2 regions of the Streptomyces sp. P1-3 genome follow, and region 1 is predicted to be linked to the other one. Evidence: riboswitches for the same ligand, from Rfam matches in the RefSeq annotation. Region 1 holds a riboswitch; the other holds the start of a gene.
What was found. A riboswitch is a leader RNA that binds a small molecule or an ion and turns the genes downstream of it on or off. The one in region 1 is predicted to bind glycine.
Positions count from the first base shown of each region.

Region 2: it holds a riboswitch for glycine, as region 1 does, so the genes downstream of both, gcvP (aminomethyl-transferring glycine dehydrogenase) here and gcvT (glycine cleavage system aminomethyltransferase GcvT) in region 1, are expected to answer to the same signal.

Region 1 is NZ_CP192512.1:2,198,608-2,214,437, forward strand. It holds gene ACQUSR_RS09025 (N-acetylmuramoyl-L-alanine amidase) at 1-123, shown strand, start outside; gene ACQUSR_RS09030 (cysteine desulfurase family protein) at 133-1,302, opposite strand; gene ACQUSR_RS09035 (carboxymuconolactone decarboxylase family protein) at 1,404-1,847, shown strand; gene ACQUSR_RS09040 (trimeric intracellular cation channel family protein) at 1,852-2,514, opposite strand; gene ACQUSR_RS09045 (ABC transporter ATP-binding protein) at 2,590-3,630, opposite strand; gene ACQUSR_RS09050 (ABC transporter ATP-binding protein) at 3,654-4,742, opposite strand; gene ACQUSR_RS09055 (ABC transporter permease) at 4,802-5,800, opposite strand; gene ACQUSR_RS09060 (ABC transporter substrate-binding protein) at 5,938-7,728, opposite strand; gene ACQUSR_RS09065 (ABC transporter permease) at 7,769-8,767, opposite strand; gene ACQUSR_RS09070 (enhanced serine sensitivity protein SseB C-terminal domain-containing protein) at 9,112-9,906, opposite strand; gene ACQUSR_RS09075 (enhanced serine sensitivity protein SseB) at 10,018-10,785, opposite strand; gene ACQUSR_RS09080 (hypothetical protein) at 11,010-11,528, shown strand; gene ACQUSR_RS09085 (AAA family ATPase) at 11,563-12,261, opposite strand; glycine riboswitch at 12,413-12,521, shown strand; glycine riboswitch at 12,522-12,627, shown strand; gene gcvT (glycine cleavage system aminomethyltransferase GcvT) at 12,664-13,782, shown strand; gene gcvH (glycine cleavage system protein GcvH) at 13,917-14,294, shown strand; gene glyA (serine hydroxymethyltransferase) at 14,307-15,563, shown strand; gene ACQUSR_RS09105 (L-serine ammonia-lyase) at 15,819-15,830, shown strand, end outside.
Region 2 is NZ_CP192512.1:740,824-756,653, reverse strand. It holds rRNA gene ACQUSR_RS03255 (23S ribosomal RNA) at 1-438, shown strand, start outside; rRNA gene rrf (5S ribosomal RNA) at 528-644, shown strand; gene ACQUSR_RS03245 (CDP-alcohol phosphatidyltransferase family protein) at 786-1,394, shown strand; gene ACQUSR_RS03240 (sugar phosphate nucleotidyltransferase) at 1,510-4,005, shown strand; gene ACQUSR_RS03235 (DUF881 domain-containing protein) at 4,146-5,078, shown strand; gene ACQUSR_RS03230 (small basic family protein) at 5,075-5,407, shown strand; gene ACQUSR_RS03225 (DUF881 domain-containing protein) at 5,413-6,300, shown strand; gene ACQUSR_RS03220 (FHA domain-containing protein) at 6,362-7,291, shown strand; gene ftsR (transcriptional regulator FtsR) at 7,380-8,126, shown strand; gene ACQUSR_RS03210 (bifunctional nuclease family protein) at 8,180-8,653, shown strand; gene ACQUSR_RS03205 (MerR family transcriptional regulator) at 8,824-9,444, shown strand; gene ACQUSR_RS03200 (DNA polymerase IV) at 9,520-11,085, shown strand; gene ACQUSR_RS03195 (PRC-barrel domain-containing protein) at 11,093-11,410, opposite strand; glycine riboswitch at 11,549-11,665, shown strand; glycine riboswitch at 11,666-11,792, shown strand; gene gcvP (aminomethyl-transferring glycine dehydrogenase) at 11,855-14,740, shown strand; gene ACQUSR_RS03185 (DUF5999 family protein) at 14,851-15,057, opposite strand; gene ACQUSR_RS03180 (hypothetical protein) at 15,369-15,830, opposite strand, start outside.

The sequences.
Region 1 (15,830 bases):
GAGGTGCCGGGGACGGACCACACCGACCCCGGTCCGCACTGGGACTGGGACCGGTATCTGCGCTTGGTCCGCACCGCCCCCGCGCCGTCCCCGCGCGACTCGTCCGGCGAGCCACGCGACTGAGGGACAGGCTCAGCTCAGGCCCGCGCTCCGGGCCCGTTCCACCGCCGGACCGATCGCCTTGGCCAGCGCCGCCACGTCCGCCTCCGTCGAGGTGTGCCCCAGCGAGAAGCGCAGCGTGCCGCGCGCCAGGTCGGGGTCGGTGCCGGTGGCCAGGACGACATGGCTGGGCTGGGCGATGCCCGCGGTGCACGCCGAGCCGGTGGAGCACTCGATGCCCTGCGCGTCCAGCAGCAGGAGCAGCGAGTCGCCCTCGCAGCCGGGGAAGGAGAAGTGCGCGTTGGCGGGCAGCCGGCCGGCCGGGGCGGGGTCGCCGCCGAGGACCGCGTCGGGGACGGCGGCACGGACCGCGGACACCAGCGTGTCGCGCAGCGCCCCGATCTCGCGGGCGAAGCCCGCACGGCGCGCGGCCGCCAGTTCACCGGCGACGGCGAAGGCGGCGACCGCCGGGGCGTCCAGGGTCCCGGACCGCACCTGCCGCTCCTGCCCACCGCCGTGCAGCAGGGGCACTGGGGTGTACTCACGGCCCAGCAGCAGCGCCCCGATGCCGTACGGGCCGCCGATCTTGTGACCGCTCACGGTCATGGCGGCCAGCCCCGAGGCGGCGAAGTCCACCTCCAGCTGGCCGAACGCCTGGACCGCGTCGGCGTGCAGCGGAACGTCGAACTCCCGCGCCGCCTCGGCCAGTTCATGGACCGGCATGACGGTGCCGATCTCGTTGTTGGCCCACATGACGGTGGCGAGGGCGACATCGGCGGGGTCGCGGGCGATGGCCTCGCGCAGCGCCTCGGGGTGCACCCGCCCGTACCCGTCGACGGGCAGCCACTCGATCCGCGCGCCCTCGTGGTCGGCGAGCCAGTGGACCGCGTCGAGCACGGCGTGGTGCTCCACGGGGCTCGCCAGGACCCGGGTACGGGCCGGGTCGGCGTCCCGCCGGGCCCAGAACAGCCCCTTGACCGCGAGGTTGTCGGACTCGGTCCCCCCCGCGGTGAAGACGACCTCACTGGGGCGCGCGCCGAGCGCGGCCGCGAGCGTCTCCCGGCCCTCCTCGACGGTGCGCCGGGCACGCCGACCGGCGGCGTGCAGCGAGGAGGCGTTGCCGACAACGGCCAACTGCGCGGTCATCGCCTGCACCGCCTCCGGAAGCATCGGGGTGGTGGCGGCGTGGTCGAGGTATGCCATGGTGTGACGATTCTACGAGCCGGAGGGTCTGCGGCGGCACGGCCGGGTGGCACAGCGCGGTGTCCGCGCCGAAGCGCGCTCCGACTCGTAACGTCGGGATCATGAGCAGTGAGAGCAGGAGTGAGACCCGGCAGGAGCGGTTCGACCGGGGCATGCGGGTACTGACGGAGATCGACGGCAAGGCCGGTCGGCGCGTCGTCGCCTCCCTCGCCGGGATCTCCCCGGAGCTGGGCCACCAGATGGTCGCCTGGGGCTTCGGTGACATCTACGCCCGGCCGGAGCTGGCGCCGCGCGACCGGCAGCTGGTGACCCTGGGCATGCTGGCGGCGCTGGGCGGTTGCGAGGCGCAGTTGGAGGGGCATGTGGACGCGGCGCTCAACGTGGGGCTGACGCCGGCACAGATCGTGGAGGCGCTGCTGCACTCGGCGCCCTACTGCGGCTTCCCTCGCGCCATCAACGCGACGATCGCGGCGAAGCGGGTGTTCGCGCAGCGCGGCCTGCTCCCCGTCGGCGCGGAGCCGGGCGAGGACGTCGACCCGATGTAGCCCCTCAGGCGGTCTCCTCCGCCGCCGTGCTGCGCCGGTTCCACGCGCGGGGCGCGCGCCAGCCGAACCGCATCGCCAGCAGGCGCAGGACGAAGGCCACCGTCGCCGCGAGCGCGCTGGTCGTCGCGTTCAGCTCGTCGAAGCGGATGAGGAGCGCGGCGAGTGTGGCGCCGACCATGGCCGGGACCGCGTACAGGTCGCGGTCCCAGCGCAGCAGCGAGGGGACCTCGTGCGCCAGCACGTCGCGGAGCACGCCGCCCCCGACCGCCGTGGCCAGGCCGAGCGTGGCGGACGCGGTGAGGCCGAGTCCGTAGTCGTGGGCCTTGGTGGTGCCCGTGACGCAGAACAGCCCGAGCCCCGCCGCGTCGAAGACGTTCACCGCCTTGGTGATCCGTTCGACCTCGGGGTGGAGGAAGAACACGATCAAGGTGGCGACGAGCGGGGTGAGGAAGTAGCCGAGGTCGGTGAAGGCGGTGGGCGGGACGTCGCCGATCATCAGGTCGCGGAACAGCCCGCCGCCCAGCGCGGTGACCTCGGCGAGCACCGCCATGCCGAACACGTCGAAGTTCTTGCGTACGGCGAGCAGCGCGCCGGAGATCGCGAAGACGAAGATCCCGGCGATGTCCAGCGAGTGCTGGACGGAGGGGCTGAACAGATCGGTGAGCACGCGACATTCTTACCTGTCGCGCACATCATCTCCGGCCGGGCCCGGTGCCGGGCCCGGCCGGAGATCACGAACGGCTCACTCCTGGGAATCGGACATGTTCTCCGGGTGGTGGCACGCCACCTGGTGGCCGGTCTTCAGTGCCACCAGCGGCGGTTCCTGCGTCCTGCACAGGTCCGTCGCCTTCCAGCACCGGGTGTGGAACCGGCAGCCCGGCGGCGGCGCGATCGGCGAGGGCACGTCGCCCTTGAGCAGGATGCGTTCCCGCTTGGCGCGCCGCTTGGGGTCCGGCACCGGCACCGCGGACAGCAGCGCCTTGGTGTACGGGTGCATGGGCGCCTCGTACAGGGACTTGCGGTCCGCGAGCTCCACGATCTTGCCCAGGTACATCACCGCGATCCGGTCCGAGACGTGCCGGATGACCGACAGGTCGTGGGCGATGATCACGTACGTCAGGCCCAGCTCCTCCTGGAGGTCGTCCAGCAGGTTGACCACCTGCGCCTGGATGGACACGTCCAGCGCCGAGACCGGCTCGTCCGCGATGACCAGCTTCGGCTTGAGCGCCAGCGCGCGGGCGATGCCGATGCGCTGCCGCTGGCCGCCGGAGAACTCGTGGGGGTAGCGGTTGTAGTGCTCGGGGTTGAGGCCCACCACCGACAGCAGCCGCTGGACCTCCTTCTTGACGCCGCCCTCGGGCGTGACGCCCTGGAGCTTGAACGGCGCGCTGACGATCGTGCCGACCGTGTGCCGGGGGTTCAGGGAGGAGTACGGGTCCTGGAAGATCATCTGGATGTCGCGGCGCATCGGGCGCATCGCCGCGGTGCCCAGATGGGTGATGTCCCGGCCCTCGAACTCAATCCTGCCGCTGGTCGGCTCCAGCAGGCGGGTGATCAGCCGCCCCATGGTGGACTTGCCGCAGCCGGACTCGCCGACCACGCCCAGGGTCTCCCCCGGCCGGACGTCGAAGTCCAGCCCGTCGACCGCCTGCACCGCGCCGGTCTGCCGCTGGAGCAGCCCCTTCTTGATGGGGAAGTGCTTGACCAGGCCGGTGACCTTCAGCAGCGGCTCGGGGGAGTCGGCGTCCGCCGCCTGCCGCTCGACCGCCGCCGTCTTCGCCACGCTTGGTTTCTCGGTCTTCTCGGTCACAGCTTCGGCGCAATCTCTTCGGTCCAGATCCGGGTGCGCTCCTCCTGCGACATGTGGCAGGCGGAGAAGTGGCGGTCGCCGACCTGGCGCAGTTCCGGGCGCTCGGTGCGGGTGATGCCGTCCTTGGGCACGTCGGCGTACGGGCAGCGCGGGTTGAAGGCGCAGCCGCCGGGGATGTTGATCAGGCTCGGCGGGGACCCCTTGACCGGGATGAGCCGTTCGGTCTGGTCGCGGTCGATGCGCGGCATCGACCCGAGCAGGCCCCAGGTGTAGGGGTGCTGCGGCTCGTAGAACACCTTCTCCGCGGGGCCGCGTTCGACGCAGCGCCCGCCGTACATCACCAGGATGTCGTCGGCGAGCTCGGCGACGACGCCCAGGTCGTGGGTGATGATGATGACCGCGGAGCCGAACTCCTTCTGCAGGTCGCGGATGAGGTCGAGGATCTGCGCCTGGACGGTCACGTCCAGGGCGGTCGTCGGCTCGTCGGCGATCAGCAGCTCGGGGTTGTTGACCAGCGCCATCGCGATCATCGCGCGCTGGCGCATACCGCCGGAGAACTCGTGCGGGTAGTTGTCCACCCGCTTGTCCGGCTGCGGGATGCCCACCCGGTCCAGCATCTCGATCGCCCGCCTGCGGGCGGTCTTCTTGTCGACCTGGTGGTGGACCCGGTAGGCCTCGCTGATCTGCTTGCCTACGGTGAAGTACGGGTGCATCGCGGACAGCGGGTCCTGGAAGATCATGGCCAGTTCGCGGCCGCGCAGCCGCCGGACCTCGTCGGGGTCGGCGGAGAGCAGCTCCTTGCCGTCCAGCCAGATCTCTCCGGAGATCCGCGCCTTCTGCCGGCCGTAGTTGCCGACCCGGTGCAGGCCCATGATGCCGAGCGAGGTGACCGACTTGCCGGAGCCGGACTCGCCCACGATACCGAGGGTCTTGCCCTTCTCCAGCGCGAAGGAGAGCCCGTCGACGGACTTCACCAGGCCGTCGTCGGTCGGGAAGTGCACCTTCAGATCGCGCACCTCAAGGTAGGCGCCCGGCCGTGCGCCGTCCTCGGCCACCGGCTCGCCGACGGCGCCGGACTTCGCCACGCCGCCGAGGGCGGCGGGCTGCTCCGGCTCGCCGGCTGCGCCCGTCTTCTCAAGGTCCGTCACGAGAGCCTCACTCGGGGGTCGATCACGGCGTACAGCAGGTCCACGACGAGGTTGGCGATGACCACGAAGAACGCGGCGACCAGCGTGACCCCGAGGATCACCGGCAGGTCCTTGTTCTGGATCGCGTTGACCGCCTCGTAGCCGAGACCGCGGAGGTTGTAGGTGGACTCGGTCAGCACGGCGCCGCCGACCAGCGCCCCCAGGTCCAGGCCGAAGATGGTCAGGATCGGGGTCATGGTCGAGCGCAGCGCGTGCTTGCGGATGACCACCGATTCCTTCAGGCCCTTGGCCCGGGCGGTGCGGATGTAGTCCTCGCCCATCACCTCCAGCATGGTCGCCCGGGTCAGTCGCGCGTACATCGCCGCGTAGAGGAAGGCGAGGGTGACCCATGGCAGCATCAGGTTGCTGAACCATCCGCCGGGATCCTCCATGAAGGGGACGTACTCGGCGGAGGTCCAGCCGAGTTGGTAGGAGAAGATCGCCAGGGACAACAGGCCGGTGAAGTAGATCGGGAGGGACACGCCGGCCAGCGCTCCGATCATGGCGGCGCGATCCCAGACCGTGCCGCGTTTGAGTGCGGAGACGATGCCGACGCCGACGCCTCCGATCAGCCAGAGGACGGCGGCTCCACCGGCCAGTGAGGCGGTGACCGGCAGCCGGTCCTTCAGCAGGGGCCACACCTCTTGCTCGGTCTTGAAGGAGTAGCCGAAGCACGGGGCGGGGCAGTGCGTGACCTCGACGCCGTCGTCGTAGTCCCGGCCGACGGCGATGCCCTTGACGAACTCGCCGTACTGCACCAGGACCGGCTCGTCGAGACCGAGCTTCTTGCGGGTGCCCTCGACCGACGCTTTGTCGGAGTTCTTGCCGACGTACATCAGGGCCGGGTCGGTGCCGGTCAGCTTCGGCACCATGAAGAAGACTCCGAACGTGGCCAGGGTGACCACCAGGAGCATGACGACGACTGTGACGAGCCGCCGGATGATGTACACAAGCACTGTGGTCGGCCTCCGGGCGGCCGCCCGGGATCTCCCCCAGACTTCGTCTGGAAGGTGCCCCCAGGTCGGCCGCCCGGCAGGCCCTCACCTGCCCTTCGCTCTATCGGGACGGACCATCGGTCGCGTACCAGGACCGATTACTTGCCGCCACCCTTGACACCGAGCGAGACGAAGTCGTACTTGCCGTTGAAGCCGTCCGACGTGTACGCGTTGGTCAGCTCCGGGCTGCGGTAGTTCAGCGACTTGTCGTAGACGAACGGCAGGTAGACCGCCAGGTCGCTCAGCCGCTTGTTCAGCTGCTTGTAGTGCTCCGCGGCCTTGGCCGGGTCGGGCTCGGCGATGGCCTTGTCGAACAGCTCGTCGATCTGCTTGTCGTCGACCATGCCGTAGTTGTTGTTGCCGCTCTCCAGGGTGAAGCGGCTGTCGACCAGCGGCTGCAGGAAGCCCGATCCGGACTGGAAGTCCGCGCCCCAGCCGTAGACGATCAGGCCGTAGCCCTGCTTCTCGACGTTGTTCGGGGAGCCGATGACGGCGTTGCCCTGCGCTCCGTCGAACTTGTCGATGTCGACCTTGATGCCGACCTTGCCCAGGGCGTCCTGGATGGCCTCGGCCGAGGCGATCTCGGCGGGCTCGTTCTGGCGCACCGCGAGCTTGGTGGAGAAGCCGTCCGGCTTGCCGCACTGCTTCAGCTCGTCCTTGGCCTTGTCCAGCTGCGGCTTGCCGCCGTCCTTGCGCAGCTCGTACGGGTCGCTTTGCGGGTCGTGGCCGGGGACGCCCGGGGGCAGCATGTTGATGCCGACCTCGCCGCCGTAGGTGCCGCCGCGGGCGGCGAGCAGCGAGGTCTTGTCGGCCGCGTAGAGGACGGCCCTGCGGCAGTGCACGTCGTCGAACGGCTTGACCGTGTTCGGCATGACCGCGTAGCGGATGAAGCCGGTCAGCGGGTCGTCGGTGTTGGCCTTCTGCGACGCGTCACGGAGGATCTTGGCGCGGGCCGCGGTCTGCACACCGCGCTGCGTGAGGTTGAGGTGGTAGTCCCCCGCCATCAGCTTGGCGTCCGCGTCGTTGGCGTTGGTGGTGAAGGTGACCTTGACCTCGTCCGGCAGGGCGGCGCGGATCGGGTCGGAGGACTTCTTCCAGTGGGTGTTGCGCTCCAGGATGAGCTCCTTGCCCGGGTCGTACGACTTGAACTTGTACGGTCCGGAGGAGAACGGGCGCAGCGTGTACTTGGCGCGGGTGTCCTTGGCCGGCGGCACCGGGGTGGACGTGGGCAGCGCCAGGATGCCCTCGAAGTCGTAGTTCGCCTTGGGGAGCTTGAAGGTGATGGTCTTCTCGTCCGGCGTCTCGATGGACTTCAGACCCAGCTTCTTGGGGTCCTTGTCCTTGTACGGGCCGGGGTACTTCTGCCCGTTGTCCAGGATCTGCATCAGGTACGGCGGGCCGCCGTTGATGACATCGGTGGCGAAGGTGCGCTCGATGCCGTACTTGATGTCCTGCGAGGTGATCTTGGAGCCGTCCTCGTAGTAGAGGTCGTCGCGCAGGGTGTAGGTGTAGGTCTTGCCGTCGCCGCTGACCTTGGCCTTGCCGGTGGCCATGTCGGGGACGATCTCCATCCCCTCCTTGCCGGGCTTGGGCGCGTAGCTCACCAGCTGGCGCGTGTAGAACCGGGCGAAGTCCCACATGAAGCCGTAGTAGCCGCGCTGCGGGTCCCAGAAGTCGGCGTCCTGGGTGCTGATGAACTTGAGGGTGCCGCCCTTCTCGGTGGACGGGTTGAGCACCTTGGTGAGCGCGGCGTTGAAGCCGGCTCCGTCGGCGTCGTTGTTCTTGTCTCGGTTACGGCCGTTTCCGCCGCCGCACGCCGCCGTCGCGGCGAGCAGCGCCGCGACCGCGGCACCGGCCGCGATGCGGCGGGTGGCTCTGCTCGTGGTGATCACTGTGTCGCATCCTCCGTGAAGTGCGGTACTGCCCCGCTCAGCGGGAACCCTTGGGGTCGAGCGCATCGCGCACACCGTCGCCGAAGAGGTTGAAGGCGAGGACGGTGATGAAGATGGCCAGACCAGGAATGATCATGAACGCGGGGTCGAGGTCGTAGACCGGGACGGCCGCCGACAGCATCTGCCCCCACGACGCGGTGGGCGACTTGACGCCGGCCCCCAGGAAGCTGAGCGCCGCCTCCGTGAGGATGTTGGTGGGGATCATCATGGTCGTGTAGACCAGGATCGGCGCGACCAGATTGGGCAGCAGCTCCTTGATCAGGATGTAGAACCGCCCGGCGCCGAGGCTGCGCGCCGCCTCGACGTACTCGCGCTCGCGCAGACTGAGCGTCTGCCCGCGCACGATGCGGCCGACGTAACTCCATCCGAAGAAGCCGATCACCAGGACCAGCACGCCGAGTCTGACGCCGGACCCGGACAGCCCCCACAGTTCGCCGGGGATGACCGAGACCAGGGCGATGATGAACAGCAGCTGCGGGAAGGCCAGCAGCAGGTCCATCGTCCGGCTGATGAGCGCGTCGACCCAGCCGCCGAAGTACCCGGCCAGGATGCCGAAGACGGTGCCGAGCACCACCGAGACCAGTGCGGCGAGGAACGCGACGAGCAGGGAGACGCGGGCGCCGTAGACGACGCGGCTGAACACGTCGCGGCCGTTGACCGGTTCGAGCCCGAAGAGGAAGTCGCCGCTCATGCCGCCCAAGTCGCCCTCGGGCAGGCCGGTTTCGGCGTTGAGCTTGTCGACGTGGAAGTCGTTCGGCGGATGGCCGAACAGCTTCACGATGAGCGGGGCGAAGACGGCCACCAGGATCAGCAGGATCACGATGATGCCGCCGGCGAGGGCGACCTTGTCGCGCTTCAGCCGCATCCAGGCGATTCGCCCGGGCGACCTGCCCTGGATCTCCTTCTCGGGCACGCCGGCGGCAACCTCGACGGCGGCGGCCTCGGCCGCGCCGGTGTCATGCAATGGTGCCGTCATCGTTGTGGGGACCCCTCTCGCCGGCGGTGACCGGCCCACGACCCGCCGCGCGATGGCGGCATGGTTCACATCAGTGGTGCGCAACGTCGTGCGGATGGTGCGGCAGAACTCGCAAACAGAGGCTCGTACGCTGGAGCGACGTCTCTTGGAGCGGGAGTCTTCAACGGGCTCGCGATCAGCCGCCAGACCCCTCGGGCAATGGATGCGCAACCGTGATGTGGCGCACAACGTTCCGTTAACCGAACAGCCGATACCCGTGAGCGTGCCGCGAACCGGCCGGGGGTACGCCGAAAACCGGCCGGGCGGAAGCCGCCCCGACACCGGGAGGAGTCAGTCGCCGCAGGTCAGAAGGTGGGGCGCGGGGGCGGGTAGCCGTAGCCGTAGGACGGCGCGGGCGCGCCGCCGTAGGCGTCCCGGTCGAAGAACGGACGGGAGTTGGCCCGCAGCCACATCGCGACCGGGTCGAACTCGTCCGACATCGCGACCGTGGAGACCGGCAGTCCGTCCGGCACCGCGCCGACGGACTGCCGCATCATCAGCCGCGCCGCCTCGACGGACGGCTGACTCGTGTCGTACAGATCAAGACCAATCACCAGATACGGGGCACCGAGGGCGGGTTGCACCCAGGCCCGGCGCAACGACCGCACAACGGGCGTACGGTGCGCGTTCTGCCCCAGCAGGGCGTAGAACTGCGGGATCTCGATCGCGGGTTCGCTGATCCGCAGGGGTCCGGCGGGCAGCTGGTCCAGGCCGACCGCGATCCGCCGCAGATCGAGCCAGGGGATGCCGACGCCGCCACCGGGGGCGTGCGGGTTGAGCCACAGGCCCCAGCGGTCGCGGTAGAGCGCGGCGGAGATCTGGCGGCCGCCGATCACCTCGTGCGCGCGGTTCCAGCCGCTGGCGGACAGCTCCTGCCCCGAGGTGACGCAGGGGGCGTAACCGAGGCCGTCGACCTCCATGTTGCCGTACTGGGCGTCGGGCGCCCCGGGGGTCCCGTGCCACAGCAGCATCCACACGGAGCCGTCGGCGAGAGCGCGCAGCAGCGCCTCGTAGGTGTCGTACCGGCCGGGAGCGACCTGCTGCAGCATCTGCTCGACCTGACCGGCAGCCGCCGTACCACCTCCCGCGACCGCGCTCACCTGTGTCCGCCCCTTCCCTGGGTCATCACCGCATCGCTCCGGTGCGCGGCGCCGCACCCCGCCCGGTCATCCCACCAGCTTACGAGTCCGCCCCGGCATTGACCGGCACGGTCACCGATCACGGTCGTAGAACGGCCGGACCCGCTCCAGCATCCAGTCGCCGACCGGGTCCTGGGCGACGTCCAGCAGCACCAGCTGGACGGGCCAGGGCACGGGCACCGCGCCGAGCGCCCGGCCGAGCGCGTCGAGCACGAGCGCCTGGGTCTGGGGTGTCGGGAGGTCCACCTGGACGCCCACGAACAGCGTGGGGGCGTCGCCCTCGACGCGGGCCAGGGCGCGCCGGGCGGTCCGTACGTCGGGCACCTTGGCGAACTCCAGCCCAGCGGCGGCCAGGAAGTCCACCGGTTCGTCCTGCCAGTCCGGTTCGAACAGCATCACCCGGCCGCCGGAGGCCGGACCGTCGAGTTCCGTGCGGCCGACCCTGCACAGCTGGGCGACCGCGGGCGGCGGGAGCGGCGCGCCGACCGCGCCGCCGGGGTTCACGGCGATGCCGAGCTGCGGGGGCAGGCCGCGGGCGAACTCCACGGCGGGGGCCACGGCGAAGGACATCCGGTCGCCGACGATCCGCAGGAACTGCTGTTCGGAGCTGAAGACGGGGACGTACGCGCCGCCGTCGATCTCCAGGGTCGGCAGATCGAGGTCGGTGCTGCCGGGGCCGCCGCCGTTGGGCAGCGGGATCCACACGTGGCTGCGGCCGAGGACCTCGACGATCCGGGCGCCCGCGCCCGGCACCCCGACGGAGGCGGCGAGCACCTCTTCGAGTTCGTTGCCGGGAAACGCGCCGTCCAGCGCCTCGGACCCGTCGCTCTGGATGCTCATCCCGTCCCCACCGCCATCTCGCCCAGCCTGCACAGCACCCTAACGGCTGCATGCCCGCCGTTCATCGGCAGCCCGCGTCCGGCGCGGGATACGCGCAGGTCGCGGGGCATGGCGGCGGAGCCGTACGGCGACTGCGGACGGTATCGGAAAAGTTGCGGACCGCAACCGGCCATGCACACCGTGGTCGCGTACCCGGGTTGACATACCGAAGGGACTACTCATCCATGCGCACCAGTAAGGCGACCTATACCGCCGTCTCCGCCGCGATCTGCGGCTCCCTGGTCCTGGGCTTCGCTGGCCCGGCTATCGCCGACGGGCCCATCCCGGACCGCCCCGAGTCCGCCAAGGCGGCCCCCCGCGAAACGTCCCACCGCCTCGTGGCCATCCACAAACTCCGCGACGCCATCCAGGACGCCGACGAGTTCATCGCGGAGGCCAGGCAGCGGGACCCGGACCGCTTCCGCCTCGGTTGGTTCCGGGACCGAGTGGAGACGAACGGCATCAACGCGGTCCAGGCCAGCAAGAAGGCCGCGCTGAAGGCCAAGATCCGCGGAAAGAAGGCCGACCCGTCCGACGACCTGGTGGGCCTGCTGGAGCGGCTGCTCGAAGGCGTCGACGAGCTGCTCGCCGCGGTCCTGGCCGACCGGGACAAGAGCGTCCGGATGACACTGGAGCAGGACCTGTCGGACGTGCAGGAGGACCTGCGGCTCGTGCTGCCCAGGCTGCTGACCGTGCTGCTCTAGCCCAACGGTCCGAACGACGGACAGCCCGGAAGCCTCACTCGAAGCCGATGCCCTCCAGGGCATCGGCGGCGAGGCGGTCCAGCAGCACCGCCGAGGCGCAGCCCCGCGGCGGGCTGCCGTCCTCGGCATCGGCCACCAGGCGGGCCACGGCCCGTCTGTGCCGGAGGAAGGCGTAACCGGAAACCCCCCGACCACGTGCCGCCTGCCCCCTGAGCGCGAGGGCAGGCGGCACGTCCAACAGGATCAGGTGCAGCCGGCGGCCGCGCCGCCGGGCGTGCCACGCCAGCCAGCGGCGCACCCAGCGCAGCGTGCCGCAGTCGTGCACCACCACACTCGAGCCCGACCGCAGTGCGCGGCGCAGTCGCGCGTAGTGCGCCAGCCGCACCAGCGGGCGGTACAGCCCGTACGGCAGCCAGCCCGGCAGCCGCCGCTCCCAGCTCTCCCGGGTGTCCTGGGAGTCCACGCGCAGCACCGGGCCGCCGCGCCGGTCCAGTCCGGGCACGGTCCGCCTCATCAGGGTGGACTTGCCGCTGCCGGGCAGTCCGGAGGTGACGGCGAGGTCACCGGCCGGGAAGCGCAGCTCGCCGGCGGCCGGGGCGGGAAGGCCGCGCAGGTCGTGGACGGGCCGGCTCCGGCCGGGCCGGAGCACCGGCCGCCGCTCCCCGGTGACCTGCTCGCACGGCCGGGGGTGACCCCGCGCGACGTCGTTCTGGCACCTGCGCTGCCTCTGCACCGTGATCGTCCTCCTGGGTCCGGTCACCGCCCCCTACCCGAAGAGTGTCAAGGGAAGGCAATGGCGTACAAGGAACGTCCGATTCCCGTCCGGGGGTTCCCTTGTGGCGCGCACGTGCGATGATGTGCGCGCCAACTGCATACCGGCCGCTTGAATCCGCGCGGGAGAGTCCCCGGACCGGCAGTCACTGCCGGGCGACGGGGCGCCGAAGGAGCAAGTCCTCCCTTGAATCTCTCAGGCCCCGATACCGCGCGGGCGAGGCAGATCTGAAAAGCGAGCCGCTGCTGCGGCTCCGCCGAAGGTGCAAGCCGTCCCCCGCCCGGGGTCACGGTGAAGCTCTCAGGTTCCGATGACAGATGGGGAGAACTTCACCCATACGCCCTCGCCTGGGAGCAAATGACCATGACTGACGCCCCACGCCACACCGCGCTCGACGCGCTGCACCGCGCGCTCGGCGCCACCATGACCGACTTCGCCGGCTGGGACATGCCGCTGCGCTACGGCAGCGAGCGTGACGAGCACACCGCCGTGCGGACCCGCGCGGGCCTGTTCGACCTCTCACACATGGGCGAGATCACCCTCACCGGCCCGCAGGCGGGGCAGGCGCTGGACCACGCGCTGGTGGGGAACCTGTCGGCGCTCGCGGTCGGCCGGGCCCGGTACACGATGATCTGCGACGCCGAGGGCGGCATCCTCGACGACCTGATCGTCTACCGGCTGGCCGCCGAGGAGTACATGGTCGTGGCGAACGCCTCCAACGCCCAGGTGGTGCTGGACGCGCTCACCGAGCGGGCCGCGGGCTTCGACACCGCTGTGCGGGACGACCGCGAGGCGTACGCGCTGCTCGCCGTCCAGGGGCCGCAGTCCCCCGCCATCCTGAAGTCGCTCACCGACGCCGACCTCGACGGCCTGAAGTACTACGCCGGGCTGCCCGGCACCGTCGCCGGGGTGTCCGCCCTGATCGCCCGTACCGGCTACACCGGCGAGGACGGCTTCGAGCTGTTCGTGGACCCGGCCGACGCCGAGAAGCTGTGGCAGGCGCTGACCGAGGCGGGCGCGGACGCGGGCCTGGTGCCGTGCGGCCTCTCCTGCCGGGACACCCTGCGGCTGGAGGCGGGCATGCCGCTTTACGGGCACGAGCTGACCACAGCGACGACGCCGTTCGACGCGGGGCTGGGCCGCGTGGTCAAGTTCGACAAGGAAGGCGACTTCGTGGGCCGGGCGGCGCTGGAGGCGGCCGCCGAGCGGGCGAAGGCGGCACCGCCGCGGAAGCTCGTGGGGCTGATCGCCGAGGGCCGCCGGGTGCCGCGCGCCGGGTTCTCGGTGGTGGCGGCGGACGGCACCGTGATCGGTGAGGTCACCTCCGGGGCGCCGTCCCCGACGCTGGGCAAGCCGATCGCCATCGCGTACGTGGACGCCGCGTACGCCGAGCCGGGCACCGAGGGCGTCGCGGTGGACATCCGCGGCGCCCACGAGCCGTACGAGGTCGTGGCCCTCCCCTTCTACAAGCGGCAGCGCTGACGTACCGCGAGCGGCGCCGGACGGGCGCGCGGCACGGCTCCGCGGCCCCGGCGCACTGACGAATTCGTCACCCTCGTCCCACCTGGCAAGACCCACGGCACATCCACACCTTCGGATCCAGGAGAATTCACGTCATGAGCAACCCCCAGCAGCTTCGCTACAGCAAGGAGCACGAGTGGCTGTCGGCCACCGAGGACGGCGTGGCGACGGTCGGCATCACCGAGCACGCCGCCAACGCGCTCGGTGACGTGGTCTACGTCCAGCTTCCGGCGGTCGGTGACACGGTGACCGCGGGCGAGTCCTGCGGCGAGCTGGAGTCGACCAAGTCGGTCAGCGACCTGTACGCCCCGGTGACCGGTGAGGTCGTCGAGGCCAACCAGGACGTCGTGGACGACCCGTCGCTGGTGAACTCCGCCCCGTTCGAGGGCGGCTGGCTGTTCAAGGTCCGCATCACGGACGAGCCGGACGACCTGCTCTCCGCTGACGAGTACACCGAGTTCTCCGGCTCTTAAGGATCCTGACGCATGTCGCTTCTCAACAGCTCCCTGCACGAGCTCGACCCGGACGTCGCCGCCGCCGTCGACGCCGAGCTCCACCGCCAGCAGTCCACCCTGGAGATGATCGCGTCGGAGAACTTCGCTCCGGTCGCGGTCATGGAGGCCCAGGGCTCGGTCCTCACCAACAAGTACGCCGAGGGCTACCCCGGCCGCCGCTACTACGGCGGCTGCGAGCACGTCGACGTCGTCGAGCGGATCGCCATCGAGCGGATCAAGGCGCTCTTCGGCGCCGAGCACGCGAACGTGCAGCCGCACTCCGGCGCGCAGGCGAACGCGGCGGCGATGTTCGCGCTGCTCAAGCCCGGCGACACGATCATGGGCCTGAACCTCGCGCACGGCGGGCACCTGACCCATGGCATGAAGATCAACTTCTCCGGCAAGCTCTACAACGTGGTCGCCTACCACGTGGACGACACCGGCGTCGTGGACATGGCCGAGGTCGAGCGGCTGGCCAAGGAGACCAAGCCGAAGCTGATCGTGGCCGGCTGGTCGGCGTACCCGCGCCAGCTGGACTTCGCCGCCTTCCGCCGGATCGCGGACGAGGTCGGCGCCTACCTGATGGTGGACATGGCCCACTTCGCGGGCCTGGTCGCCGCCGGTCTGCACCCCAACCCGGTGCCGCACGCCCACGTCGTGACCACGACCACCCACAAGACGCTGGGCGGCCCGCGCGGCGGCGTGATCCTGTCCACGGCCGAGCTCGCCAAGAAGATCAACTCGGCGGTCTTCCCCGGCCAGCAGGGCGGCCCGCTGGAGCACGTCATCGCGGCGAAGGCGGTGTCCTTCAAGGTCGCGGCGTCGGAGGAGTTCAAGGAGCGCCAGCAGCGCACCCTGGACGGCGCCCGCATCCTGGCCGAGCGCCTGACGCAGCCGGACGTGGCCGAGGTCGGCGTCTCCGTGCTGTCCGGCGGCACGGACGTGCACCTGGTCCTGGTGGACCTGCGCGACTCCGAGCTGGACGGCCAGCAGGCCGAGGACCGGCTGCACGAGATCGGCATCACGGTCAACCGCAACGCCATCCCGAACGACCCGCGCCCCCCGATGGTCACCTCGGGCCTGCGGATCGGCACCCCGGCGCTGGCCACGCGCGGCTTCACCGCGGACGACTTCCGCGAGGTCGCCGACATCATCGCCGAGGCGCTCAAGCCGGCCCATGACACGGAGCCGCTGAAGGCCCGCGTCACGGCGCTCGCCGAGAAGCACCCGCTGTACCCCGGGCTGTAACCGCACGCCCACACGCCCGACACGGGGCACTGTGCACACTGGAGGGTGCGCGCAGTGCCCCCGGGTGCCGGCGCACACACCGCGTACGCACGCCTCGTGGCACCGTGTACGCACACACGTCGGCGTAAGCGCACCCCGCGTACGCCCGCACACAATCGCCCATGTACGCGCGTCACACCCCGCGTACGCGCACCACATCCCGCGCACAGCACCTACCGCACGACCGCCCACCAGCAGACAAAGGGGTCCGCCACCGTGGCCATCTCC
Region 2 (15,830 bases), 1.5 Mb from region 1:
TCCCCAAGAGTCCATATCGACGGGATGGTTTGGCACCTCGATGTCGGCTCGTCGCATCCTGGGGCTGGAGTCGGTCCCAAGGGTTGGGCTGTTCGCCCATTAAAGCGGTACGCGAGCTGGGTTTAGAACGTCGTGAGACAGTTCGGTCCCTATCCGCTGTGCGCGTAGGAATATTGAGAAGGGCTGTCCCTAGTACGAGAGGACCGGGACGGACGAACCTCTGGTGTGCCAGTTGTTCTGCCAAGGGCATGGCTGGTTGGCTACGTTCGGGAGGGATAACCGCTGAAAGCATCTAAGCGGGAAGCCTGCTTCGAGATGAGTATTCCCACCTCCTTGAGAGGGTAAGGCTCCCAGTAGACGACTGGGTTGATAGGCCAGATATGGAAGCCGGGTAACCGGTGGAGTTGACTGGTACTAATAGGCCGAGGGCTTGTCCTCATTTGCTCGCGTCCACTGTGTTGGTTCTGAAGTAATGAACCAGTGCTGTTAATTGAATACAGCATGTCCGGTTGTTATCTTCATAGTGTTTCGGTGGTTATTGCGTTAGGGAAACGCCCGGTTACATTCCGAACCCGGAAGCTAAGCCTTTCAGCGCCGATGGTACTGCAGGGGGGACCCTGTGGGAGAGTAGGACGCCGCCGAACAATTTTTTATGGCCCTGGTGGGGAACTTCGGTTCCCCACCAGGGCCCTTTTGCGTGTTCTGGGGTCCCGGTGCGGGAGCGCTCCGCCGGACAGGTAAAGTTCAGGGGGCATCATCGGCTCGTTCCCACAGGAGGCCCCCGGGTGGAGGTCCAGGAGACGCGTGTCCAGACCGACCGCGTCCTCACCATCCCGAACATCCTCAGCATGGCCCGCCTCGCCGGCGTGCCGCTTTTCCTGTGGCTGATCCTCCGGCCCGAGTTCGGCGGGCCGAAGAGCGACAACTGGGCTCTGCTGGTGCTGGCGCTCAGCGGCGTCACCGACTATCTGGACGGGAAGCTCGCCCGCCGGTGGAATCAGATCAGCAGCCTCGGCCGTCTTCTCGACCCGGCCGCCGACCGGCTCTATATTCTGTCCACCCTGGTGGGGCTCACCTGGCGGGAGATCCTTCCGTTCTGGTTGACCGCGGTACTTCTCGCCCGTGAGCTGGTGCTGCTGGTGATGGTGGGCATCCTCCGGCGGCACGGCTATCCGCCGCCTCAGGTGAACTTCCTCGGCAAGGCCGCGACCTTCAACCTCATGTATGCCTTCCCGTTGCTCCTGTTGAGTGACGGAGATGGCTGGCTGCACTCACTCGCTGCTATTTTCGGATGGGCGTTCGCCGGATGGGGTACGACCCTGTATTGGTGGGCAGGAATCCTGTACGTGGTACAGGTCCGCCGACTGGTGAAGGCGGACGCCACGGCCGACTGAGCGCGCCGAAGTAGCGGCCCAGCGGAGGCCGGATGCGCCCACAGATATGTGTGGGGTCCATCTGGACGGGGGAAGTCGGCATGACCGTCGTCTCTTCAAGGAGGACGCTTCCGACATGAAGGCCGTTGTGATGGCCGGGGGCGAAGGAACCCGCCTTCGCCCGATGACCTCAAGCATGCCCAAGCCGCTTCTGCCGGTGGCCAACCGGCCGATCATGGAGCACGTTCTGCGGCTGCTCAAGCGGCATGGCCTGAGCGAGACCGTGGTGACCGTCCAGTTCCTCGCCTCGCTGGTCAAGAATTACTTCGGGGACGGCGAAGAGCTCGGGATGGAGCTCACCTACGCCAACGAGGAGAAGCCACTCGGCACCGCGGGCAGTGTGAAGAACGCGGAAGCGGCGCTGAAGGACGACGCCTTTCTGGTCATCTCCGGCGACGCGCTCACCGATTTCGACCTCACCGAGCTGATCGAATTCCACAAGGAGAAGGGTGCACTGGTCACGGTCTGCCTGACACGTGTGCCCAATCCGCTGGAATTCGGTATCACCATCGTTGACGAAGAGGGCAGGGTCGAACGCTTCCTGGAGAAGCCGACCTGGGGCCAGGTTTTCTCGGACACCGTCAATACGGGCATCTACGTCATGGAGCCCGAAGTCTTCAGCTACGTGCAGCCGGATGTCCCGGTGGACTGGTCCGGCGATGTCTTCCCGCAGCTGATGAAGGAAGGCAAGCCCATCTACGGCTTCGTCGCCGAGGGCTACTGGGAGGACGTCGGCACCCACGAGAGCTACGTCAAGGCGCAGGCCGACGTGCTCGAAGGCAAGGTCGACGTCGACATCGACGGTTTTGAGATCTCCCCCGGTGTCTGGGTCGCCGAGGGGGCCGAGGTCCATCCGGACGCCGTACTCCGCGGCCCCCTCTACATCGGCGACTACGCCAAGGTGGAGGCCGACGTGGAGATCCGCGAGCACACCGTGGTGGGCTCCAACGTGGTGGTGAAGAGCGGCGCGTTCCTCCATAAGGCTGTTGTCCACGACAACGTCTACATCGGCCAGCAGTGCAATCTGCGCGGTTGTGTCATCGGGAAGAACACCGACATCATGCGGGCCGCCCGGATCGAGGACGGCGCCGTCATCGGTGACGAGTGCCTGGTCGGCGAGGAGTCCATCGTCCAGGGCAACGTCCGCGTCTACCCCTTCAAGACCATCGAGGCCGGCGCCTTCGTCAACACCTCGGTGATCTGGGAGTCGCGCAGCCAGGCGCAGCTGTTCGGTGCGCGAGGAGTCTCCGGCATCCTCAATGTGGAGATCACACCGGAACTCGCGGTCCGGCTCGCGGGCGCCTACGCCACCACCCTCAAGAAGGGCGCCACCGTCACCACGGCGCGTGACCACTCGCGCGGCGCCCGAGCGCTCAAGCGCGCGGTGATCTCCGCGCTCCAGGCCAGCGCCATCGACGTACGGGACCTGGAGAACGTGCCGCTGCCCGTGGCCCGCCAGCAGACCGCTCGCGGCAGCGCCGGCGGCATCATGATCCGTACCTCGCCCGGGGTGCCCGACTCCGTCGACATCATGTTCTTCGACGAACGCGGTGCGGACCTGTCCGCAGGCGGCCAGCGGAAGCTGGACCGGGTGTACGCCCGCCAGGAGTACCGACGCGCGTTCCCGGGTGAGATCGGCGACCTGAGCTTCCCGTCGAGCGTCTTCGACTCCTACACCGGGTCGCTGTTGCGGGCCGTCGACACCACCGGCATCGCGGACTCCGGCCTCAAGGTCGTCGTGGACGCCTCCAACGGCAGTGCCGGCCTCGTCCTCCCCAGCCTGCTCGGCCGGCTCGGAGTCGACGCGCTCACCATCAATCCGGGCCTGGACGAGACGCGGCCGACGGAGACCGCCGAGGGCCGCCGCTCGGGGTTGGTACGGCTCGGGGAGATCGTGGCGTCCGCGCGTGCCGCGTTCGGTGTGCGGTTCGACCCGGTCGGCGAGCGGCTGTCCCTGGTGGACGAGAAGGGCCGTATCGTCGAGGACGACCGGGCCCTGCTGGTCATGCTCGACCTGGTGGCCGCCGAGCGCCGCAGCGGCAAGGTGGCGTTGCCGGTGACCACGACCCGTATCGCCGAGCAGGTCGCCGCGTACCACGGCACGAGGGTGGAGTGGACGACGACCTCGCCCGACGACCTCACCCGCGTCGCCCGCGCCGAGTCGACCATCTTCGGCGGAGACGGGCGCGGCGGGTTCATCATCCCCGAGTCGAGCAGCGTCTTCGACGGCGCGGCCGCGTTCGTCCGGCTCATCGGGCTGGTGGCGCGTACGCAGCTGACACTGAGTCAGATCGATGCGCGTATCCCGCGCGCCCATGTGCTCCGCCGGGATCTGGCGACCCCGTGGGCGGTCAAGGGGCTCGTCATGCGGCGGGTGGTCGAGGCGGCGGGGGACCGGTCGGTGGACACCACCGACGGAGTACGCGTGGTGGAGCCCGACGGCCGATGGGTGATGGTGCTGCCGGACCCGGCGGAAGCCGTCACCCATCTGTGGGCGGAGGGCCCCGACGACGCCTCGGCGCAGGCCCTGCTCGACGAGTGGTCGGAGGTGGTGGACAGCGCCGGGCGGTGAGCGGCGTACGGTCCACGCACCGCGCGGAAGTCGCGCGAACATGCTGAAACCACCTCGGGGGCGCCGTCACCCGGGCCCGTATCCGGCACGCCGGTGGGGCCATTGGGTGACGGCGCCCCCGACATGCGACGATGTGCGGCATGTCGCAGCAGCCCCCCGTTCGGAGCACCGCATCGCCGCCCGCGCGCCCGCGCCCCGACGCGTCCATGTCGCTGCTGACGAACGTGATGGAGCACAGCCTGGACGACGGTTACGCCGAGGCCGCGGCACGGCGGGGCGCCGCCGGGACATCGCGCATGCCGGGCACGCTGCGGGCCAAACTGGGGCTGGCCGTCGGACTTGTGCTGGCCGCCATCGTGGTGACCGTCGCCGCTGACAAGGCGCGGATATCGGCTCCCGCGCTGGCCAAGGAGCGTCAGAAGCTCATCGACCGGGTCGAGGCCGAGACCGCTGCGGCGGACGACCTGGAGAAGCAGCTCGACACCCTGCGCGACGAGGTCGGCGAGAAGCAGCGCCAGGCGCTGGAGAAGTACGGCGGGGCCAAGGCCGAACTGGTCGCGCTGCTCGCCGGGGCGACCGAGGTGACCGGCCCCGGCGTGCAGCTCGTCATCGACGACGCGGAAGGCGCCGACGAGGGCGGCGGGGGTCCGCGGGAGAGCAGCGGGTTCTCCGACACCGGCCGGGTCCGCGACCGCGACATGCAGCGGGTCGTCAACGGGCTGTGGCAGTCGGGGGCGGAGGCGATCGCGGTCAACGGTCAGCGGCTGACCTCGCTGTCGGCGATCAGAGCGGCCGGCGACGCCATAATGGTCGACAACAAGCCGGTGGTACCGCCCTATACGGTACTCGCGGTGGGGGATGGCGAACGCCTGGCGAGCGCCTTCCAGGAGACCGCCGACGGCCGGTATCTGCAGGTGCTGAAGAGCAACTACGGGATCCGGGCGAGCATCTCCGCTCAGGACGAGGTGCGGCTGCCGGTCGCGCCGAGCCTCATCGTACGTACGGCAGAGCCGAAGGCCGGTGCCACCGGAACCGGCGGCACCGACACAGGAAAGGGCACACGCACATCGTGATCGCCGTATTGGGCCTCGTCGTGGGAGTCGTGGTCGGACTGTTCGTCCGCCCGGTGGTGCCCACGGAGATCGAGCCGTATCTGCCGATCGCCGTTGTCGCGGCACTGGACGCGGTGTTCGGCGGGCTCCGGGCGATGCTGGACGGGATCTTCGACGACAAGGTCTTCGTCGTGTCGTTCCTCTCCAACGTGGTGGTCGCCGCGCTGATCGTCTTCCTCGGCGACAAGCTCGGTGTCGGTGCCCAGCTGTCCACCGGCGTCGTGGTCGTCCTCGGCATCCGGATCTTCTCCAACGCCGCCGCCATCCGTCGGCACGTCTTCCGGGCGTGAGGCCGATGAGCCACGACGAGACGCCCGAGGACCGCGGGGACCGCGGGAACCGTGAGGAGCACGGGGAGCGCGAGAACGGCGCGAAGCCCGGGGCCGGCGAGGAGCCCGTACAGCCCGTGCCCCAGGCCCCGCCGCCGGCTGCGGGTCACGTGCCCGCCGCCTCGGAACCGGCGCTCACCGGCCGCCAGCGGCTGGCCAAGAGCCTGTGGCCGCCCCGGTTCACCCGGGCCCAACTCATCGTCGCCGTGCTGCTGTTCGTGCTGGGCCTGGGACTGGCGATCCAGGTGCGGTCCACCACCGAGAACAGCGTGCTGCGCGGCGCGCGGCAGGAGGACCTGGTGCGGATCCTGGACGAACTGGACAACCGCACGCAGCGCCTGGAGGCCGAGAAGGAGCGCTTGGAGGGGCAGCGCCGCGAGCTGGAGACCAGCTCGGACCAGGCCAAGGAGGCCCGGAAGCAGACGCTCCAGAAGGAGCAGCAGCTGGGTGTGCTCGCGGGGACGGTCGCCGCTCAGGGGCCCGGTATCGAGTTCACCATCCAGGACTCGGAGAACGCGGTGAAGGCCGACATGCTGCTCGACGCGATCCAGGAGCTGCGCGCGGCGGGCGCGGAGGCGATCCAGGTCAACGATGTACGCGTGGTCGCCGACACGTATTTCGCGGATGCCGTGGACGGCGTGACCGTCGATGGACAGAAGGTGACCCAGCCCTACGTCTTCAAGGTGATCGGCAAGCCGGAGGACCTGGAGCCGGCGCTCAACATCCCCGGCGGCGTGGTGCAGACCTTGAAGAAGGAGCAGGCCACAGTGTCCGTACGACGCGAGGAGAAGATCGTCGTGGACGCCTTGCGGTCGGCGAAGCGCCCTGACTACGCTCGGTCGTCATCGGAGTGAGGCGGGCAGGCATGGAGCTGGTCCGGCCAGTACTCGAGGTAGTGGGGGGTCGGCGCATCAGATCAGTAGCGCGTGGTGGAAACTGTCTGAAGGTCACGGACGTTGTGAGGGTGTCCGGGTCGACCGGTGTGTGCATCGAGGGTTACAGCGAGGCTTTGTCCTGCCCCACGGGCGGGTCTGTTTCAGTCAAGGGGAATCGCCCGTGAAGTTGTTCGGGAAGTTGTTCGGCAAGAGTGCGCGCCGGGACGGTGGCAGCGGCACCGCCCGTCACCGTGCCCAGCGTCCCGCCGAAGGCGGCGGTGGCGAGGAGCAGCGGCCGCTGTTCCGAGACCAGGTCGGCGCACAGGGCGGTGACATTCCGGGCGGACAGGGCGCGTCGTCTGTTGACCCTGCCGGTGCCGGGCGCATAGGTTTCCAGGAGCCATCAACCTCAAGTGCGGGTGGAGGGGTCGGCTTGCCTGTTTGTAGCCGGTGCGGGCACCGGAACCCCGAGTCCAGCAAGTTCTGCTCCAACTGCGGTGCGCCGCTGCGGGGCGACGCCGTCCCCGAGCGTGCCTCGGAGACCACTTCGACGATCTCGATCTCGGGTCTTGAGGCGTACGACTCCGAGGTCACCGGGCAGACGCAGCTGCCGTCGCTTTCGCCGGAGGCGCAGGCCGCCGTCGAGGCGCTGCCGCTCGGCTCGGCGCTGCTGGTGGTGCGCCGCGGCCCGAACTCCGGCAGCCGTTTCCTGCTCGACAGTGATCTCACCACGGCCGGCCGCCACCCGCAGAGCGACATCTTCTTGGACGACGTGACGGTCTCGCGCCGCCATGTGGAGTTCCGGCGCACTCCGGACGGTGGTTTCACCGTCGCCGACGTCGGCAGCCTCAACGGCACGTACGTCAACCGGGAGCCGATCGACGCGGTCCCGCTGAACAACGGCGACGAGGTCCAGATCGGCAAGTACCGCCTGGTGTTCTACGGCAGCCAGCGGGGCGTCGGTATCTGATCCTCCCCCAGGCTCCGTCCGGGGGTACCCCCAATCGGTATCTGACCTCCCCCAGACTCCGTCCGGGGGGACCTCCAGGGGAAGGTCCATGCTGCAAAAACCGTCGGGCGGTGCCGGTAGCGGCACCGCCGCCGCGGGCCGCCGCCCGATGAGCATCGGCGCGGTCCTGAGCCTGCTGCGGGAGGAATTCCCCGAGGTCACCATCTCCAAGATCCGTTTCCTGGAGTCGGAGGGCCTGGTGGAGCCGCAGCGGACGCCATCGGGGTATCGCAAGTTCAGCCCGGAGGACGTGGAACGGCTCGGTTACATCCTGCGTATCCAGCGTGACCACTATCTGCCGCTCAAGGTCATCAGGGAGCACCTCGACGCGCTGCAGCGCGGTGAGCGCGTCTCCCTGCCCGCCGCGGCCGGGCCGCCCGCCCAGGAGTTCCTCGACGGCGGCGAGATCGATCTGGAGCGCCCCACGGCCGCCCGGATCGGCCGTGCCGAGCTGCTCGCGGCCACCGAGGTGAGCGAGGACCAGCTGGCCGAGTGGGAGTCGTACGGGCTCGTCGGGCGGGCGGCGGACGGTTCGTACGACGCCGAGACGGTCACGGTCGCCAAGATCGTCGCGGATCTCGGCCGCTTCGGTCTCGAACCGCGCCATCTGCGGGCCGTAAAGGCGGCAGCGGACCGTGAGGCCGGGCTGGTCGAACAAGTGGTCGCACCCCTGCGTCGGCACCGGAATCCGCAGACCAGAGCCCATGCGGAGGCCACGGCGCGGGAGATCGCCACACTGTCGGTGCGGCTGCACACGGCGCTGCTCCAGGCCGCGCTGCGGTCCGCGCCGAGCTGACCGAACGCGGGCCCGACTATCCAAACCGACCGCGCACGTCCTAGGGTTGCTGTGTGAACGAGCTCGACGTCGTGGGTGTCCGGGTGGAGATGCCTTCCAACCAGCCGATCGTGCTCCTGCGGGAAGTGGGAGGCGACCGGTACCTCCCCATCTGGATCGGACCGGGAGAGGCGACCGCGATCGCCTTCGCGCAGCAGGGCATGGCCCCCGCGCGCCCACTCACCCATGACCTGTTCAAGGACGTGCTCGACGCGGTGGGTCAGCAGCTCACCGAGGTCCGCATCACGGACCTGCGGGAAGGCGTCTTCTACGCGGAACTGGTCTTCGCCAGCGGTGTCGAGGTCAGCGCCCGCCCCTCCGACGCCATAGCCCTCGCGCTGCGTACCGGTACCCCGATCTACGGCAGCGACGGCGTGCTCGACGACGCCGGTATCGCCATCCCGGACGAGCAGGAGGACGAGGTGGAGAAGTTCCGCGAGTTCCTCGACCAGATCTCTCCCGAGGACTTCGGGACCAGCAGCCAGTGAAGGGCGCTTCGTCCGCCCCCGTTCTGACATTCGAGTAGCCTTTCCCGCGCGACAGTCACGGCAAACCACTCTCAGGGTGATTATCACTCGGCGTGCCGAGTGTGGCGATCGTTGACGCACCCCGAGTGACTGCCTACCGTCGAGAAGGCAGGTCAAGGACGGAGGTCGGCGTGAGAAGCACCGGCGACGGCACGGCGGCCGGCGGTCCGTATCCGCTCCACGGGGGCGCACCGGCCGATCCGGCTCCCCCCGCACATCGGGTCGCGGCACAGGCCGGACCCCTGCACGAGCGAGCCTCCGCGGTGGTCGGATACCGCGGTCCCACCGCGTGCTCGGCCGCGGGCATCACCTACCGCCAGCTGGACTACTGGGCGCGTACCGGCCTCGTGGAACCGAGTGTGCGGCCCGCGTACGGCTCCGGGACGCAGCGGCTCTACAGCTTCCGGGACGTGGTCGTCCTCAAGATCGTCAAGCGACTGCTGGACACCGGTGTGTCCCTGCAGAACATCCGCGCCGCCGTCCAGCACCTGCGCGCCTGCGGGCTGGACGACCTGACACGGATGACGCTCATGAGCGACGGCGCGACCGTTTACGAATGCACTTCCCCGGACGAGGTCGTCGAGCTGCTCCAGGGCGGCCAGGGCGTCTTCGGGATCGCCGTGGGCGTGGTCTGGCGGGACGTGGAAGAGGCGCTGTCGCAGCTGCACGGTGAGCACGTGGACACCGGCGAGACGCTGATCGGGCACAACCCCGCCGACGAGCTCGCCCGGCGCCGCAATCGGGCGGGCTGACCGCGCCACGGCGGAAGGCGGCCCCGGGGCCGCCTTCGGGCCGATTGTCAGTGGTGTGCGGCAGCATCGGTAACTGTGAGAGATGCGCCGACCATTCTCCATCTGGACATGGACGCCTTCTACGCCTCGGCGGAGCAGGCGGCCAAGCCCAGCCTGCGCGGCAAGCCGGTCGTCGTCGGCGGCGTGGGCCCGCGCGGTGTGGTGGCCACGGCCTCGTACGAGGCGCGGGTCTTCGGGGTGCACTCGGCGATGGCGACGGCGCAGGCCCGCAGGCTGTGCCCGCACGCCGCCTATCTGGCTCCCCGCTTCGCGCTCTACCGGACGGTCAGCGACACGGTGATGAGCCTGCTGGGACGGCTGTCCCCGCTCGTGGAGCCGCTCAGCCTCGACGAGGCGTTCGTGGATCTGGAGGCCGGCGGCGTCGCCGAGGACGCCGTGACCGCACGGGCGGTGGGTGAGCGGCTGCGCGCGGACATCAGGGCCGCCACCGGGCTGACGGGCTCGGTGGGGCTCGCCGGCTCCAAGATGCTCGCCAAGATCGCCTCGGAGCAGGCCAAGCCCGACGGCCTGGTCGTCATCGAGCCCGGCACCGAGCGGGAGCTTCTGGGGCCCATGACGGTGCGCACCCTGCCCGGTGTCGGCCCGGCGACCGCGGAGGCCCTGCGCCGGGTGGGCATCCACACGGTCGCCGAGACCCGTGAGGCGGGTGAGGCGGAGCTGGTGCGGCTGCTGGGCAAGGCACACGGCGCCTCGTTGTACGCGATGGCGAACGGTCGCGACGACCGCCCGGTCGTCGCCGAGCGGGACGCCAAGTCCGTATCGGTGGAGGACACCTTCGACACCGATGTCACCGACCGCACCCGGGTGCAGCTGGAGATCGCCCGGCTCGCCGACCGGTGCGTCGAGCGGCTGCGCGGCGCGGGGCGCGCGGGGCGGACGGTCGTGATCAAGGTGCGGCGGTACGACTTCTCGACGCTGACGCGGTCCGAGACGCTGCGTGGGCCCACGGACGACCCGGCCGTGGTCCGTGAGGCGGCGGCGCGGCTGATCGAGCAGGTGGACACCACGGCGGGGGTCCGGCTGCTGGGGGTGGGGGTCAGCGGCCTGGCCGACTACACCCAGGAGGACCTGTTCGCGCAGGCCGCCCACGCCGCCGAGGAGGAGGCCGCTCACGCGGCGGAGGCGGTCCACGCCGTGTGGCGCACCGGCGAGCGGGAGGGCTCGGCCGCCGTCCCCGGTCAGCCCGGCGGACTCGGCCAGGCCGGGGAGGGCGCTCCCGGTGCCCCGGAGCGGCCCGGAGCGGACTCCGGCACCGCGATACCGGAGACGCCGGGCCAGGGGGGCCAGGACGCCGCGACGGATGCCCGGCGGGCCCGGCGGTGGCTGCCGGGCGCCGACGTCCGGCACGCCGCGTACGGGGCGGGCTGGGTGCAGGGCAGCGGGGTCGGGCGGGTCACCGTGCGGTTCGAGCAGCCGTGGTCCCCACCCGGCCGGGTGCGGACCTTCGCCGTCGACGACCCGGACCTGGCACCGGCCGATCCGCTGCCCCTGGTCCGGCCCGAGGAGCACGAGCCGACGCGAGAGGCACCAGCAGCGGGAGGATCCGGTGGGGAAGGTCAGCCGAGCCCGTCGAGACCGTAGGGGTACGTCAGCCGGGCACGTCCAAGCCGTAGTGGTGGTACAGCTGGAGTTCCTGCTCGGGCGAGAGATGGCGGCCCACGCCGAAATCAGGCGCGTCCTTGATCAGCCCACGCTCGTACGGCACCCGGAGGGTGCCGTCGACGACCTCGCTCGGTCCCAGCGGCACGAAGACGTCCCGGTGGAAGAGCCCGGTGCGCACCGCCGCCCACTCCGGTTCGCCCGTCGCGTCGTCGAGATAGACCTCGTCGACCGTCCCCAGCTTCGCCCCGTCGCGGTCGACGGCCTTGTGCCCGATCAGTCGCCGCGGATCGATGTCGGTCTGCACGGTCCCTCCAACTCACAGATCTGTCCCGTGACACCTACGAAAAGCCACAACAGGGCAAAAGGCCACTTGGGCGCGGTGTAGCGGGGCTCACCGCACCGGTTCGGGCGACGATCGCGCTGGTAGGCTGGCGCTGGCTGCAGACCCTGTGCGGGAGAGTCCTCCAGTGGAACCGGATCAGTTCACCGGGATCGCCGGAGGCGCCGAAGGAGCAAATCCTCCCCGGAATCTCTCAGGCACACGTACCGCGCGGGCGAGGTCACTCTGGAAAGCAGGTCGGGTCTGCGGGACGAATGTCCCCCGGGCCCTCCTCACCGACGGGGAAAGCCGGTCCGCGGCACGCGGGACGGTGAAGCTCTCAGGTCGTGATGACAGAGGGGGAGGCCGTCCGGGCACCCGCGCCGTGGTGCCCCTCGAAGGTCGCACAGACCAGGAGGCCTTTCGCAGATGACCGACAACCGCATCTCCCTCGCAGCGCTGGAGCGCGGCATTCCGTTCGCCCGGCGCCACATCGGTCCGGACAGCGAGGCCCAGGCCAAGATGCTCGCGCAGGTCGGCTTCGGCTCGCTCGACGAGCTCACCGCGGCCGCCGTGCCCGACGTGATCAAGAGCACCGAGGCGCTGGGGCTGCCCGAGGCCCGCACGGAGGCCGAGGTCCTCGCCGAGCTGCGCTCGCTCGCCGACCGCAACCAGGTCCTGTCGCCCATGATCGGCCTGGGCTACCACGGCACCTTCACCCCGCCGGTCATCCTGCGGAACGTGATGGAGAACCCCGCCTGGTACACGGCGTACACGCCGTACCAGCCGGAGATCTCCCAGGGCCGTCTGGAGGCCCTGCTGAACTTCCAGACCGTCGTCGCCGACCTCACCGGGCTGCCCACCTCCGGCGCCTCGCTGCTGGACGAGGGCACCGCCGCGGCCGAGGCCATGGCGCTGTCCCGCCGTGTCGGCAAGGTGAAGGACGGCGTCTTCCTGGTCGACGCCGACTGCCTGCCGCAGACCATCGCCGTCATCCAGACCCGCGCCGAGCCCACCGGCGTCGAGGTCGTCGTCGCCGACCTGACCGACGGCATCCCGGCCGAGGTCGCCGAGCGTGGCGTCTTCGGCGTCCTGCTCCAGTACCCCGGCGCCTCCGGAGCCGTCCGCGACCCGCGGGCCGTCATCGAGCGCGCGCACGAGCTGGGCGCGATCGTCACCGTCGCCGCCGACCTGCTCGCCCTCACCCTGCTCACCTCGCCCGGCGAGCTCGGCGCCGACATCGCCGTCGGCTCCAGCCAGCGGTTCGGCGTGCCGATGGGCTTCGGCGGTCCGCACGCCGGCTTCATGGCCGTCCGCGACGCCTACGCCCGCAGCCTGCCGGGCCGCCTCGTGGGCGTCTCCGTCGACGCCGACGGCGCCCCGGCCTACCGGCTGGCCCTGCAGACCCGCGAGCAGCACATCCGCCGCGAGAAGGCCACCAGCAACATCTGCACCGCGCAGGTACTCCTCGCCGTCATGGCCGGCATGTACGCGGTCTACCACGGCCCGGACGGGCTCGCCGCCATCGCCCGCCGCACCCACCGCTACGCCGCGGTGCTCGCCGGCGGCCTGCGGGCCGGCGGCGTCGAACTCGTCCACGACGCGTACTTCGACACCCTCACCGCGCGCGTGCCGGGCCGGGCCGCCCAGGTGGTGGACGCCGCCCGCGAGGCCGGGGTCAACCTCCGCCTGACCGACGCCGACCACGTCGGCATCGCCTGCGACGAGACCACGACCCGCGCCCAACTGGCCGCCGTCTGGGCTGCCTTCGGCGTCCAGGGCGACGTCGACGCGCTGGACGTGGCGACGGAGGACGCGCTGCCCGCCGGGCTGCTGCGCACCGACGCCTACCTGACCCACCAGGTCTTCCACCGGCACCGCTCCGAGACCGCCATGCTGCGCTACCTGCGCCGCCTCGCGGACCGCGACTACGCGCTGGACCGCGGCATGATCCCGCTCGGCTCCTGCACCATGAAGCTGAACGCGACCACCGAGATGGAACCGGTCACCTGGCCGGAATTCGCCGGGCTGCACCCGTTCGCGCCGGCCGAGCAGGCGAGCGGCTACCTGACGCTGATCCGCGAGCTGGAGGAGCGGCTGGCGGAGATCACCGGCTACGACAAGGTCTCCCTCCAGCCCAACGCCGGCTCCCAGGGCGAGCTCGCCGGGCTTCTGGCGGTGCGCGCGTACCACCGTGCCAACGGCGACGAGCAGCGCACCGTCTGCCTCATCCCGTCCTCCGCGCACGGCACCAACGCCGCCAGCGCCGTGATGGCGGGCATGAAGGTCGTCGTGGTGAAGACCGCCGAGGACGGCGAGGTCGACACCGACGACCTGCGCGCCAAGATCGAGCAGTACCGCGACGAGCTCGCCGTGCTCATGGTCACTTACCCCTCCACCCACGGCGTGTTCGAGGAGCACATCTCCGAGATCTGCGCGGCCGTGCACGAGGCGGGCGGCCAGGTGTACGTCGACGGCGCCAACCTCAACGCGCTGGTGGGCCTGGCCGGTCCGGGCGAGTTCGGCGGCGACGTCTCGCACCTGAACCTGCACAAGACCTTCTGCATCCCGCACGGCGGCGGCGGCCCGGGCGTCGGTCCGGTCGCGGTGCGCGAGCACCTCGCCCCGTACCTGCCCAACCACCCGCTCCAGCCCACCGCGGGTCCGGAGACCGGCGTCGGCCCGATCTCGGCCGCCCCGTGGGGCTCCGCGGGCATACTCCCGATCTCGTGGGCGTACGTCCGCCTCATGGGCGGCGAGGGCCTGCGGCGCGCCACCCAGGTCGCGGTGCTCGGCGCCAACTACATCGCCAAGCGCCTGGAGCCGCACTACCCGGTGCTCTACACCGGGCCCGGCGGCCTGGTCGCGCACGAGTGCATCATCGACCTGCGGCCGCTCACCAAGGCCACCGGGGTGACCGTGGACGACGTCGCCAAGCGGCTGATCGACTACGGCTTCCACGCCCCGACGATGTCCTTCCCGGTCGCCGGCACGCTGATGATCGAGCCGACGGAGAGCGAGGACCTGGCCGAGCTGGACCGGTTCTGCGCGACGATGATCGCCATCCGCGAGGAGATCGAGAAGGTCGGCTCGGGGGAGTGGTCCAAGGATGACAACCCGCTGCGGAACGCGCCGCACACCGCGGCCGCGCTGAGCGGGGAGTGGACGCACGGCTACACCCGCGAGGAAGCGGTCTTCCCGGCCGGGGTCTCGACGGCTGACAAGTACTGGCCGCCGGTGCGTCGGATCGACGGTGCCTTCGGCGACCGCAACCTGGTCTGCTCCTGCCCGCCGATGGACGAGTACGAGGGCTGACGCGCACGAACGTGCTCATGCGTGGGGGCCGGTGCGGCGGTTGACGCCGGGCCGGCCCTTCGCGCTGTGACGGCGCCGTGGATCAGGCGGCCGTCATGATGGGCTCGGAATCAGGCGGCGGTCGCGACGTGCTCGCTGCCCAGCGGCCGGTGCGGGGCGATGACCTGCCCGTCCGGCAGCAGCTCACCGGTGTCCTCGAAGAGCAGGACACCGTTGCACAGCAGGCTCCATCCCTGCTCCGGGTAGTGCGCCACGAGGTGTGCGGCCTCCCGGTCGGCGGAGTCGGCTGACGGGCACGGCGGCTGGTGCTGGCACATGGAAGGGTTCTTTCGCTGCGATGTGGTGAAGGTCCTGCGGCTCGATGCGGCGTTCATGGCCGCCCCCCCCGTTGTCGGTCGGCTAATGGGTCCCAGTCTTGCCCTACGGGAGTCATTCCGCAGGGATTTCGCGGCAGCGGTACTCACTCCAAGGGGACGTGTCACTCGTGCGGACGGTTCACCAGAACCGGACGGTCTCTTCGGGGGGTTCTGCATGGCCGGACCGGACTAGCCCGTATGGAGGGGGCGTACGCCGGCGTGCCGAGCGCCCCGCGACCACGGGGTCGCGGGGCGCTTCTCCCGGCCGTGCCTCAGGCGGGCGAGCCCAGCAGGGGACCCGGGGGCATCCGGACCGTGAGGACGGGCAGCAGATCGGCGACCCGGTGCGGGCGGTGTGCGGCGATCCCGGGTGGGGCGGGTGCGAGCGGCACCAGCAGATCGCCGGGGGCGGGCCGGCCCGTGGCGGCGTCCGCGGCCGGGTCGCCGTGCAGCCAGAGCGTGAGCATGTACAGCTCCGGTACGGACAGCAGGCGCGGCTGGTAGGAGGCGGGCAGCGACTCGGCCTGGAGCAGGGCCTGTTCCGTGGAGCGTACGTAGGGGCCTTCGGAGAAGCGGGAGAAGGCCCAGCCGTCCGCGGTGAGCATGGCCTCGGCCACGGCGACGGCCTGGCCGCCGTGCCGGATCAGGAAGCGCCAGCCGGCCAGCCTGGTGGTGGGTGGGGTGCCGGGTTCGGTGACGCCCTCCAGGACATGGACGGGCAGTGGCTGTTCGGG